3 regions of the Chimaeribacter sp. YP20170169 genome follow, and region 2 is predicted to be linked to each of the others. Evidence: predicted binding sites of a transcription regulator. Region 2 holds the regulator's gene; each other region holds the start of a gene.

Region 1 (4,160 bases), 170 kb from region 2:
CGGTCGCGCTGCTTCAAATCCTCTACGGTGATCAGCTGCTTGCCATCCAGCGCGGACATCAGCGTCATGCAGGCGTTGGCGGTGCGGTAGCGCAGCCGGTCACCCGCCGGTTCCGCCAGCACCACGGTACAGGCACCACAGTCGCCGGAGGCGCAGCCCTCTTTGGTGCCACAGCGCTGCTGGCTGCGGCGCAGCCAGGTCAGCACCGTGGTGTTGGGGTCAAGCTGCTCGGTATGCAGGCGTTGGTTTAGCAGGAATTGAATCATGGTGGCGATCCTCGGCACGGTGCGCCGCCTGTGCGGCGCTTACTCAGTAAGCATGGCTGACCATTTGATTTGTACAACTGGTCAAATAATGCTGATTAACTAAGCAAATTCAGTGCCAGAATCGCCGATGGCTAGGCGGCCGTGGTGGGCAGGCAGCCGCGCAGCACCAGTTCGGTCACTTCCCGGATGATGTGCTCCTGGGTGGCGGGGGCCGCGTCGGTGTCGTGGTACATGTGTTTCACCTGCACCGCGAAGTCGGCGTAGTACTGGGTGATCGCCCAAATGTGCATGATGAACAGCCGCGCATCCAGCGGGCGCAGCGCCCCCTGCGCAATCCACTGGTTGATCAGCTGCTCCTTGCGCAGGATATTCTCGCGCGCCTGCGGCCAGTACTTCTCCAGATAGTGCCCGCCCGCCAGCACCTCGCTGGTGAAGATGCGCGACAGCGCCGGCTGGGTGAAGGAGAAGTGCAGCTTGTTGCGGATGTAGCGGCTGAGCACCGCCTGCGGCTCGGTCAGGGCGTCGTCGAAGCGGATGATCTCCGCCCAGGCCGCCAGCACCCGTTGCAGCAGCTCCTCATACAGCTCCTCCTTGCCCTGGATGTAGTAGTGGAGCTGGGTCTTTTTCATTCCGGCGCGCTGGGCGATGGCTTGGGTGGTCGCCCCGGCAAAGCCCTTCTCACTGAATTCGCTGATGGCCGCGTGGCGGATCGCCTCCAGCATCTGCTCCCGCCGCCCACGGCCATTGGTTTCACTGTTCATTGGTGGTGCGTGATCCCTGCAAGTTGCCTCATGGTGGGGCGAACCGGCTGCGCGCCCCTGCCGGCAGTGTAGCGGGGATTATTCACCGGCGCGATAGACCGGCACGCCATTCACCCACGTGGCGTGAATGTTGCGGTCATCACCGAGCGTCATCAGCACAAACAGTTTCTCCGCCAGGGTGCCGCTGTTGGCGGCGCGCAGCCGTTGTAGCGGCGTCGCCTGACTGTCGAGCACCACGAAATCCGCCTCCTTGCCCGGCTCGAAGTTACCGATCTTCTCCTCCAGGTGCAGGGCGCGCGCGCCGCCCAGCGTGGCGTGGTAGAACGCCTCAAATGCCGACAGCCGGTACTGCTGCAACTGCCCCACCTTGTACGCCTCCCCTAGCGTCGAGAGGATGCTGAAGGTGGTGCCCGCGCCGATGTCACTGCCGATGCCCACCCGCACCTGCATCTCCCACGCCTTTTTCAGCCGGAACAGCCCGCTGCCAAGGAACAGGTTGGAGGTGGGACAGAAGGCAATCGAGGAGCCGGTGTGCGCCATGCACGCCCATTCATGCTCATCCAGGTGCAGGCAGTGGGCAAACACGCTCTTTTTGCCGGTCAGCCCGTAGTCATGGTAGACGCCGAGGTAGTGGGCATGATCCGGGTAGAGCGCGCGTACCCAATCGACTTCATCACTGTTCTCACTGAGGTGGGTGTGCACCCAGGTATCCGGGAACTCCTCGCGCAACCGACGCACGGCGGTCAGCAACTCCGGGGAAGAGGTCGGCACAAAGCGCGGCGTCAGGGCGTAGCCAAGCCGCCCGCGCCCATGCCAGCGGCGGATCAGTTCACGCGTCTGCTGGTAGCTGGTGTCGGCATCCTCCAGCAACCCCTCCGGCGCGTTGCGATCCATCATCACCTTGCCAGCGATCAGGCGCATCTGGTGGGCGTCCGCCTCGGTAAACAGCGCCTCCACCGACTGCGGGTGGACGGTGCCGAACACCAGCGCGGTGGTGGTGCCATTCGCCAGCAATTGGCGGATGAAGAAGCGCGACATCTCCGCCGAGTGCGTTGGGCAGTGGTACTGCGCCTCCGTCGGGAAGGTGTAACTCTTCAGCCACTCCAGCAACTGCTCGCCATAGGCCCCGACCATCTCGGTCTGCGGGTAGTGGATGTGGGTGTCGATAAAACCGGGCACAATCAGTTTCCCGCGGTAATCCTCCACCGGCGTGCCGGCCGGCAGCCGCGCCTGCGCTGCCTGCCACTGGCCGAGCCAGACAATCCGCCCCTCCTCCAGCAGCAGCGCGCCATCCTCGATATAGCGCACCCGGTCAGCGATCTCTTCGGGTCGGCTGGCGCAGCCGGTCAGGTCAAAAAAGTTGCCGCGAATGGCACGGGTGACGGTCTGGTTCATGATGACGCCCTTCTTGTTGTTATGGTCATGGTTGAGTATGGTTCATCTTTCCCCAGCAAGCGTTATGCCACCTCCGCCATTTCCTTTTCATCCCATTGAAAACTAATCTTTAACCGCGTGAGCGCCCGTACGTCGGGAGGCACTTTTTAGACAAGGTGGGCAGTGAATGGGAACTCACAATAAACGCAACCGTTTGCAATTTGGCGCGGGGCGCGTTGCCCGCGTAATGCTGCACCATCAGTGAGCAAGGATAAGAAATTAAGATTTTGGCGGAGGCTAAAATTTTTTCGGCATAATCCGACACATTTTTACTGCCGTCCGTTGGCGGTGGCGCATCTCTTGCTGGCCGGCTTTCTGGTGGAAAAATAAAGCTCTGCCGCGGGCTGGCCGGGGCGCAGTATGGGCAGCTGTGCACCGGTTGACGCAAAAGGCGGATCGGCTATGCTCAAGGCTCTTTTTTACCCTTCCACTCTATAAAAGGCGGTGCTATGTCCGGTGAATGCAAGGCGTGGTTATCAGGGTGGCGGCGATGAGGGGTCGAGTGTCCGGGGAGTTGGCCCTGCCGCTGCTGGTTGCCGGTGCCTTTTTTATGGAGAACCTCGACGCCACGGTGATTGTCACCGCGCTGCCGCAGATGGCACAGGCGTTCGGTGTGCGGGCGGTTGACCTGAACATTGGCGTCTCCGCCTATATCCTGACGCTGACGGTGTTTATCCCGGCCAGCGGCTGGATAGCCAATCGCTTTGGCGCGCGCCGGGTGTTCAGCTGCGCGCTGCTGCTGTTTACCTTCGCCTCGATCCTGTGCGCCCTGAGCGCCAGCCTGATGACCTTTACCGCCGCCCGCATGGTGCAGGGCTTCGCTGGCGCGCTGATGGTGCCGGTCGGCCGGTTGGTGGTGCTGCGCAATACACCAAAGTCAGGGCTGATCCGTGCCATCGCCACCATCACCTGGCCGGGGTTGGTGGCACCGATCCTCGGGCCAGCGGTCGGCGGCTTCTTTACCACCTACGCCTCCTGGCACTGGATCTTCCTGCTCAATGTGCCGCTCGGGCTGGTGGCCTTCTGGCTGAGCCTGCGGCTGGTGCCCAATGAAACGGGCGATCGCTCGGTGCCCTTTGATGTGCGCGGCTTTATGCTGTGCGGGCTGGCCTGCTTTGGGCTGATGTTTGGGCTGGATCTCTTCAACCACGCTGCTGAGCGGCTGTGGCTGCCGGTGGCCTGTCTGGCGGGCAGTGCGCTGCTGGGAGTATTGGCGGTGCGCCACGCCCGTAACGCGCCCTTCCCGCTGATCGATCTGTGGGCGCTGCGGCTGAAAAGTTACGCCGTCACGCTCTATGGTGGCACCCTGTTCCGCATTGCAATTGGCGCGGTGCCCTTCCTGCTGCCGCTGATGTTCCAACTCGCCTTTGGCATGAGCGCCTTTAGCGCCGGGCTGCTGGTGCTGGCAGTGTTTGCCGGCAACCTGGCGATGAAGCCCTTTACCTCTGCCATTCTTTACCGCTTCCCGTTCCGCACCACCCTGTGGGTCAATGGCACGCTCAACGCCCTGACCATCTTTGCCTGCGCGCTGCTGACGCCGGAGACGCCGACGCTATTGGTGGTGCTGCTGCTGTTCGTCAGCGGCCTGACGCGCTCAATGCAGTTCACCGCGCTCAATACCCTGGCCTTCGCTGAAGTGCCGCAGCCGCACATGAGCGGGGCCAATACCCTGCTGAATATGGCGCAACAGCTCGGCAGT
Region 2 (4,160 bases):
GCGTTATCCCTCTATGCCGCCAGGCCGCTAACCGCTTGAGTTGCGGATAAAAGCAGCATATCTCCCCCCCAGTTTTCACTAATGAAAAAAGCTATTAACTTTTTCTGACAATATGAATTAGAATCAGGGGGTTTCATGCTTTTTTGTGCGGCAGGTTTCAGTGATACTGGGCCTCCATGGATGTTTGTCGGACACTTTTGGTAGCGTTGCCATGCGTTTACTCGTTACGCTTTTCGTTTTGCTTTTTACCCAGCTCTGTATGAATCTGGCGCATGCGTCGCCCCATGCGCGCACGTCGGCCGAACCCCGCAAGGGCCATGCCAGTGAGGCCAGGACGGATGACCGTAAAAAGCGCAAGCCGGTGAAAACCAGCGTAAAGAAAAAAGCCACCAGCCGCGACAAGGCTCAGGTGGTCAAGGTCACGACCAAAAGCGGTAAAACACGTAAAACCGCCTCTACCCATCTGGTCAAGGTGACGCCGCCGAAAAAGGGCTATAAAAAAGGCTATGGCCGCCAGCGCCTGCCCGGCCACGAGGCCAAAGCTGTGGAGAGCGGCCCGCTGGCACTCAGCCCGGCGCATAAAAAGCGCTACCAGAAAGCCAAGCAAACGGCGATGACCAAGCTAATGAAGCAGGTAGGCAAGCCCTACCGCTGGGGCGGCACCTCCCCCACCACCGGTTTCGATTGCAGCGGGCTGGTCTATTACGCCTATAAAGATGTGATGAAGATCCGCCTGCCACGCACCGCCAATGAGATGTACCACCTGCGTGATGCCGCGCCGGTTAAACGTGGCGAGCTGGAGAGCGGCGATCTGGTCTTCTTCCGCATCGCCAACCGTGGCGCGGCTGACCATGTTGGCGTCTATCTCGGCGATGGCAAATTTATCCAGTCACCGCGCACCGGCGAGGATATCCGCATCAGCTATCTGGATAATGACTACTGGCAGGACCATTACGTCGGCGCCCGCCGCGTGATGACCCCCAAGACCGTGCGCTGACCACCGCGTAACAAAAAAGACGCCCAAGGGCGTCTTTTTTTTCTGGTGCAGGCGGATTAGCCCAAAACAGCGGTAAAGCTAAAGGCAATGATCATGGTGAGCGCCGCCACAGTGGTGCATAGCGACAGTTTCAAATTGGTATCCATGTGTTCTCCTGAATAACGCAAACAAAACCACAATGTTTGTATGAGTTCTCATATTCTCACAGTATTGCAGGCAGTGCCTATCACGTCGTGATGCGCAACGGGATAATTTTCTGCTTCCCCTTTGCGCAAGAATAGGGGAAAATTCGCGGTTTACACACTGCGTACCCGGCCGCGGCTGCAATGCCCCACCGCTCCCCAGCGAAGATGACCGTCCTCTCCCCCTAGAATTCACTGCATCTTTTACGGTGGGCAGAAGAATAAACGCAGGCAAACGATTAACATTATAGTTACGTGCTGTAACACGTATTTTCAGGAGTCACTTTTCCCATGGCCACGATTAAAGATGTCGCCAAACGTGCCGGCGTGTCCACCACCACCGTGTCACACGTTATCAACAAAACACGTTTCGTCGCTGAAGAGACGAAGGCGGCGGTCTGGGCCGCCATCAAGGAGTTGCACTACTCCCCAAGCGCCGTGGCGCGCAGCCTGAAAGTCAACCACACCAAATCCATCGGGTTGCTGGCGACCTCCAGTGAGGCCCCCTACTTCGCTGAGGTGATTGAGTCCGTGGAGAACAGTTGCTACAGCAAGGGCTATACCCTGATCCTCTGCAACTCCCACAATAACCTCGACAAGCAGCAAGCTTACCTGGCGATGCTGGCGCAAAAGCGCGTCGATGGCCTGCTGGTGATGTGCTCTGAGTACCCGGATCAGCTGATCGGTATGCTCGAGGAGTACCGCAACATCCCGATGGTGGTGATGGACTGGGGTTCAGCACGCAGCGACTTTACTGACTCCATCATTGATAACGCCTTTGAGGGCGGCTACATCGCAGGCCGTTATCTGATTGAGCGCGGCCACCGTGATATCGGCATCATCCCCGGCCAGCTGTCACGCAACACCGGCGGCGGCCGCCATCAGGGCTTCCTGAAGGCGATGGAAGAGGCAAATATCACTGTGCGCCCGGAGTGGGTGGTACAGGGTGATTTTGAGCCGGAGTCCGGCTACAAGGCGATGCAGCAGATTTTGGTGCAGAAGCAGCGCCCAACGGCGGTGTTCTGCGGCGGCGACATCATGGCAATGGGCGCCATCTGCGCCGCCGACGAGATGGGCCTGCGCGTGCCACAAGACATCTCGGTGATTGGCTATGACAACGTGCGTAACGCGCGCTACTTTACCCCGGCACTGACCACCATCCACCAGCCGAAAGAGCGCCTCGGCGAGAGTGCTTTTGCCATGCTGCTGGATCGCATCACCAGCAAGCGTGAAGACCCGCAGACCATTGAAGTGCGCCCGAAACTGGTGGAGCGTCGCTCCGTGGCCGATGGCCCCTACCGCGACTACCGCCGTTAATCGACCAGCCGGGGCCATGCGCCCCGGTTTTTACTCCCCACGCAACCACTCCCGGTTCAACGTTTCGCTGTCCCCCAGATAATCCAGCAACCAGCTAAGCGCTGGCGAGGTGCGCGCCTGATCCCAGGTCAGGCAACAGGCGCTGTCCGGGAAGGGTTGCGCCAGCGTCAGCAGCACCAACTCTCCACGATCGATCAGCGGTTGCGCCATGTGCGCCGGGATCATCCCCACGCACAGGCCAGCCAGCAGGCAATCCAGCGCGCTGGTCCAGTCTGGCGCCACCAGCCGCCGTTGGTTATCCAGCGTCCAGGTGTCGCGCTTCGGCAGGGTGCGGGAGGTGTCCTCCAGACAGAGGGCTGGCCACGGCCGCAACTGCTCATCCGCCAACGGGCCGGGCAGTTGTGCCAGCGGATGGGTACGGCTCACCACACAGCGCCACGGCAGAAAGCCCATGTCGCGGAAGCGGTAGCTGCCGCCCACCGGCACGGCGCGGGTGGCACCAATCGCTGCATCCACCCGTCCATCCGCCAGCGCATCCCAGACGCCGTTGAACACCTCCGGCGAGATCAGCAGCTCCATATCGGGAAACTCGCGGTAGAAATCGAGCACCAGCTGCCGGGTGCGATCGGCACGCACCACCCGATCCACCGCCAGATTGAGTTGCCCACGCCAGCCATTGGCCGCCTGTTGGCACTGGCGACGCGCGGCCTGCATTTTTTTGATAACACCGCGCGCCTCCTCAATAAAAACCTGTCCGGCCTCGGTGATCGCCACATCACGGTGGCGGCGCTCAAACAGTTCCACCGCCAGCCACTGCTCCAGCTGGCGCACGGTGTAACTGACCGCCGAGGGCACCCGGTGCAGCTCCTGCGCTGCCGCGCTAAAGCTGCCGGTGCGTGCTACGGCGTCCACCACCTCCAGCGAATACTCTGACCACATGGCGCGCCCCACTCTTTCTGCTTGCAAAATTTTTCACAGCATGGCGCAAATTTTAACGTTTCACAATGCCCTGGCTGCTCCAGTAGAGTGCGCACCGCTATGCGTTTTTCTTATCATCTACTAACAAACCATAGGAATTTGCTATGACCCGCTCCCCTCTTTTCATGCTCTATCTGGCCGGACTGAGTGTGCTTGGCTTTTTGGCCACTGACATGTACCTGCCGGCCTTCGCCCAGATGCAGACAGATCTTTCGCTGACGCCCAATGCCATCAGCGCCAGCCTGAGCCTGTTTTTGGCCGGTTTCGCCTGCGCCCAACTGATCTGGGGGCCGCTCTCTGACCGCATCGGCCGCAAGCCCGTACTGGTGCTGGGGCTGTTGATGTTTGCCGTCGGCTGCGCCGGGATGCTGTGGGTGCAGGATGCGCGCCAGCTCTGGCTGATGCGCTTTGTGCAGGCGGTGGGAGTCTGTTCCGCGGCCGTAAGCTGGCAGGCGCTGGTGGTGGACCGCTGCACGGGCGAGCAGGCGAAACGGGTGTTTGCCACCATTATGCCGCTGGTGGCGCTGTCACCGGCGCTGGCCCCGCTGCTGGGTGCCTGGCTGCTGAACCACTTTGGCTGGCGCGCCATCTTCCTGGCGCTGCTCGCCATCACCCTGCTGCTGCTGGTGCCAACGCTGCGGCTCCAGCCTGCCAACCGGCCGGGTGCTGACCATCCGGCCCCCAAG
Region 3 (4,160 bases), 770 kb from region 2:
CAGGGGGCGGCGGAGTCCTTGCCCTTTGCCGACGGGGCGTTTGACGTGGTGATCAGCCGCTACTCGGCCCACCACTGGCATGACGTTGGGCAGGCGCTGCGCGAGGTGCGCCGGGTGCTGAAGCCGGGCGGCCGGGCAATCTTTATGGACATGGCCTCGCCGGGGCAGCCGGTGCTGGACATCCATTTGCAGACCGTCGAGGTACTGCGCGACACCTCCCACGTGCGCAACTATGCGCCCGGCGAGTGGCTGGCGATGTTCAACGCGGCGGGCCTGACGGTGGAGCGGGTGGCGCGTGACCGGCTGGCGCTGGAGTTCAGTAGCTGGATTGCGCGGATGCGCACGCCTGAGCACTTCGTTACCGCCATCCGCGCGCTGCAACAGGGGGCATCGGCGGAGGTGGCGGCCTATTTCGCCATCCAGCCGGACGGCAGTTTCAGCAGCGACACCCTGATGATTGAGGCGCACCGCCCGGCATAAAAAAGGGCCGGCATCAGGCCGGCCCCGTGGGGAAGGGGAGACAGGCTTACGCCTGTTTCTCCTTCTTGCCGAACAGCTTCTGCCCGAGGCTCACCACGCCAAGCACCAGCGCGCCAGCCACCAAGCCAACCACCAGATCGGTCGCGCCGGTGATCAGGCTGCTGACCCAGCCCTGATGGCCGTGGTTCAGCACATCCACCAGACTGTGCATGAACGGCAGGCCGTGGCTCAGGATGCTGCCGCCGACCAGGAACATGGCGATGGTGCCGACAAACGCCAGGGTTTTCATCAGCAGCGGCGCGGCGCTGATAATCAGCCCACCCAGCCCGCGCAGCGCACGGCGGAACAGCCCTTCGCCCTCCAGCTTGCCAAGCCAGACGCCGACGTCATCCATCCGCACGATGCCAGCGACCAGCCCATAGACGCCCAGCGTCATCACCACCGCGATCATCACCATCACCATCAGCTGGTCAATCAGCGGCACGTGGGCCACGGTGTTCAAGGAGATCACGATGATTTCAGCCGACAGGATAAAGTCAGTGCGCACCGCGCCCTTGACCTTCTTCTTCTCCAGCGCCAGCAGCTCCTCCTGCGTTTTCGGCACCTTGGTGGCCGCGACCGGCTTCTCGGCGTGATCCTTGCCGTGGAACAGCTTCTCGGCGATCTTCTCAAACCCCTCGTAGCAGAGGTAGGCACCGCCCACCATCAGCATCGGGGTGATCGCCCAAGGGATAAAGGCGCTGATCAGCAGCGCCAGTGGCACCAGGATGGCTTTGTTCAGCAGCGAGCCTTTCGCCACCGCCCACACCACCGGCAGCTCGCGGTCAGCCTTCACGCCGCTGACCTGTTGGGCGTTCAGCGCCAGGTCATCGCCCAGCACGCTGGCGGTTTTGCGCGCCGCCACCTTACTCATCGCGGCAACGTCGTCCAAAATGGTGGCAATGTCATCAATCAAGGCCAGTAGGCTAGTACCTGCCATTCTCGTTTCCTTTCAGTTAAGTGTTGCAATGGGCCGGGATAGTAGCAACAACCGCCAATACGATAAACTCTCCCGCACCCCTCTCATCTCCGCCCTCTGTCGGGTCGTCCCCCTTAAAGATAGGTGCTGGATGGGCATTCGCCTATCGGCGCGGCCAGATTCAGAGGATTACACCCGATAACGTGAATGCTCAGGCAAGCGGCCACATTAACCGGCTTTTTATATATAGATATTTTCGGACAATACGCTAGCGACAAAATAATCGGTGGACGCGGCGGCAACTCCAGCAATTTCATTGACTATTTCCAGCGGCACTGGCACTTCTTCAAATTTCCTCCTTATTTCCTACACGATAATTAAATTTCTTTACAACCTGACGCCTCCACTTTTTGTGAATTGGCGCATAATTACATCTCCGGAAATAATCCGAGCTGTTATGAGGAATGTGTCATGAAACTTTTACCCATCATTACCGCCGCACTGTTGACGACCGCCTCCTTCGCCACCCTCGCGGCCAGTGAAATCAGCGCCAGTGAAGCCAACCGTAGCAACCTGCAAAGCATGGGCACCATCCAGGTCAGCAACATCACTGGCTCGCCGGATGACGCGCTCAGTGCGCTGCAACAGAAGGCGATGGAAGAGGGCGCCAGCCACTACCGGGTGATCGGCATCGATACCCCGAGTGACTCCAGCCAGCAGCGCGCCAACGCGGAGATCTACCGCTAAATGACCCATCAGGCAACCGCCACCTGACGAAACAGGAATCCTGGCTTATTTAAGCCACCCCTGCCTGTTGGCCGCCAGTGGTTAATTTCCCCTGATTAGGGCAGTAAAGATGTTTATATATGTTATCAATGAAATAATGCCATGAGCATGATTCAATAATGCCATTAATAATAAGCGGCACGGCAACGTATGGCTGAGGGTAAATAAAAAAGAGGGATATTTCACGCCATAGAAATCGCGGGCGGTTATCCCATGTTTTTATTGCTCCCTTCGCCCGCTGCCGTGTCCGTTTCTCCTTTTTCCTGCCGTTTCTCTCCTTCCCGGCTGGCATCAGCCATTGCGTCTGTATCATGAACAGGTATGATTCCGCTTCATTAAACCACGCGTGGGCCGCGATCCGGCGCGCAGCAGGAAGGACAGCAATGATACAACCGCTCTTTATGGTCGGCGCCCGTGGCGCAGGCAAAACCACGGTCGGCAAGGCGCTGGCGCGTGCGCTGGATTATCGCTTCACCGACACCGACCTCTATATGCAGCAGCACACCGGCCTGAGCGTGGCGGACGTGGTGGCGCGCGAGGGGTGGATTGGCTTTCGCCAGCGTGAGACCCAGGCGCTACAGGCGGTCAGCGCGCCGCAGACCGTGATTGCCACCGGCGGTGGGGCCATTCTGGCGCCAGAGAACCGGGCCTTTATGCGCGCCACCGGGCTGGTTATCTACCTGCGCGCGCCGGCTGGCACACTGGCGCACCGGCTGGAGGAGTACCCGCAGGACGCCCAGCGCCCGACGCTGACCGGCAAGCCGATTGCCGAGGAGATGGTGGAGGTGCTGGCCGCCCGCGAGGCGCTCTACCAAGAAGCGGCGCACTATGTGCTCGACGCCACCGCCAGCCCGGATGAGATTGTGGCTGACATCCTGCGCCGGGTGCAGGGCGAGCTGGTGCGTTAGGCTTTCTTCCATTTTTCAGAGGTTTCTGTGATCGACTGCGGCCGCCACCTGGCCGTGGGGCGTCTATACTGAGTATTCAGGCCCTCAATAAAAAAGGAGTGTACTATGCCAGGCAGACCCCCCTATCCGCGCGAGGCGCGCGTCGTGCCCGTAGAAAAGGGCGATCCCGGCCAAACCGTGACCTGGTATCAGTTGCGTGCCGATCACCCGACCCCGGACACCCTGATCAGCGAGCATGAGACCGAGGAGGAAGCCCTCGACTCCAAGCGCCGCTACGAAGATGAAGACATGGTGTGACGCCCTCCCGAGGCCGGCCTGACAGCCGGCCTTTTCTTTGCCACCGGCAAATGCGCGCCGGATCGCGCCCCCCGATAATAATCAGTGACAGCCGGGGCAAACTCACCCTACTATGGCCGTTCCATGTCTTCTGTCACAGGGCGAAACGATGCTGAAAGTAAACGAGTATTTTGCAGGGAAAGTGAAGTCGATCGGGTATGAGAGCGGGACAATCGGGAACGCCAGCGTGGGCGTGATGGAAGTGGGAGAGTACACCTTCACCACCAACCTGCCGGAAGAGATGACCGTCATCACCGGCGCCCTGAAGGCGCTGATCCCCGGCTCGCCGGACTGGCAGACGTTCCTGCCGGGCGAAACCTTCTACGTGCCGGGCCACAGCGAGTTTAACCTCCAGGTCGGCGACACCACCTCTTACCTCTGCAAGTACCTCAGTAAGTAAGCGGCAAACAAAAACCCCCTGCACCGGCAGGGGGTTTTTGCATTCCAGCGGGGGCGCTTAGCGCTGTGCCTCGCCGCCCAGCGCCTCAATCACATTGGCGATCAGGGCCGTCAGCTCGCTGGTCATCAGTATGAAGTCGGCGTCAAAGCGCGCCGCCGGGTCATCGCGGTCGATGTCATCATTCTGCTCGCGCAGCTCATCCGAGAACTTCAGGCGTTTCAGGCTGCCATCTTCGGCCAGCAGCAGCTGGACGCGATCCTGCCAGTCCAGCGCCAGCTTGGTGACCAGCTTG

What was found. The regulator PurR, encoded in region 2, represses purine synthesis genes. The targets are predictions, from matches to a motif close to CANGCAAACGTTTGCNTG.
Region 1: a site for PurR is predicted at 2,605-2,622, ahead of guaD (guanine deaminase). Genes of this name have one in related genera too.
Region 3: a site for PurR is predicted at 2,364-2,381, ahead of aroL (shikimate kinase AroL). Genes of this name have one in related genera too.

What each region holds. Positions count from the first base shown of each region.
Region 1 covers NZ_CP176824.1:2,026,687-2,030,846, forward strand. Annotated here, with positions in the region: partial or broken gene xdhA (xanthine dehydrogenase small subunit) at 1-266, opposite strand, end outside; gene ACK3SD_RS09005 (TetR family transcriptional regulator C-terminal domain-containing protein) at 398-1,027, opposite strand; gene guaD (guanine deaminase) at 1,106-2,422, opposite strand; gene ACK3SD_RS09015 (MFS transporter) at 2,952-4,160, shown strand, end outside.
Region 2 covers NZ_CP176824.1:2,197,144-2,201,303, forward strand. Annotated here, with positions in the region: gene ACK3SD_RS09820 (C40 family peptidase) at 212-997, shown strand; gene cydH (cytochrome bd-I oxidase subunit CydH) at 1,054-1,143, opposite strand; gene purR (HTH-type transcriptional repressor PurR) at 1,471-2,496, shown strand; gene punR (DNA-binding transcriptional activator PunR) at 2,527-3,435, opposite strand; gene punC (purine nucleoside transporter PunC) at 3,579-4,160, shown strand, end outside.
Region 3 covers NZ_CP176824.1:2,964,249-2,968,408, reverse strand. Annotated here, with positions in the region: gene ACK3SD_RS13560 (class I SAM-dependent methyltransferase) at 1-480, shown strand, start outside; gene ACK3SD_RS13555 (DUF808 domain-containing protein) at 527-1,459, opposite strand; gene ACK3SD_RS13550 (YdgH/BhsA/McbA-like domain containing protein) at 1,910-2,185, shown strand; gene aroL (shikimate kinase AroL) at 2,608-3,132, shown strand; gene ACK3SD_RS13540 (YaiA family protein) at 3,238-3,429, shown strand; gene ppnP (pyrimidine/purine nucleoside phosphorylase) at 3,578-3,868, shown strand; gene rdgC (recombination-associated protein RdgC) at 3,926-4,160, opposite strand, start outside.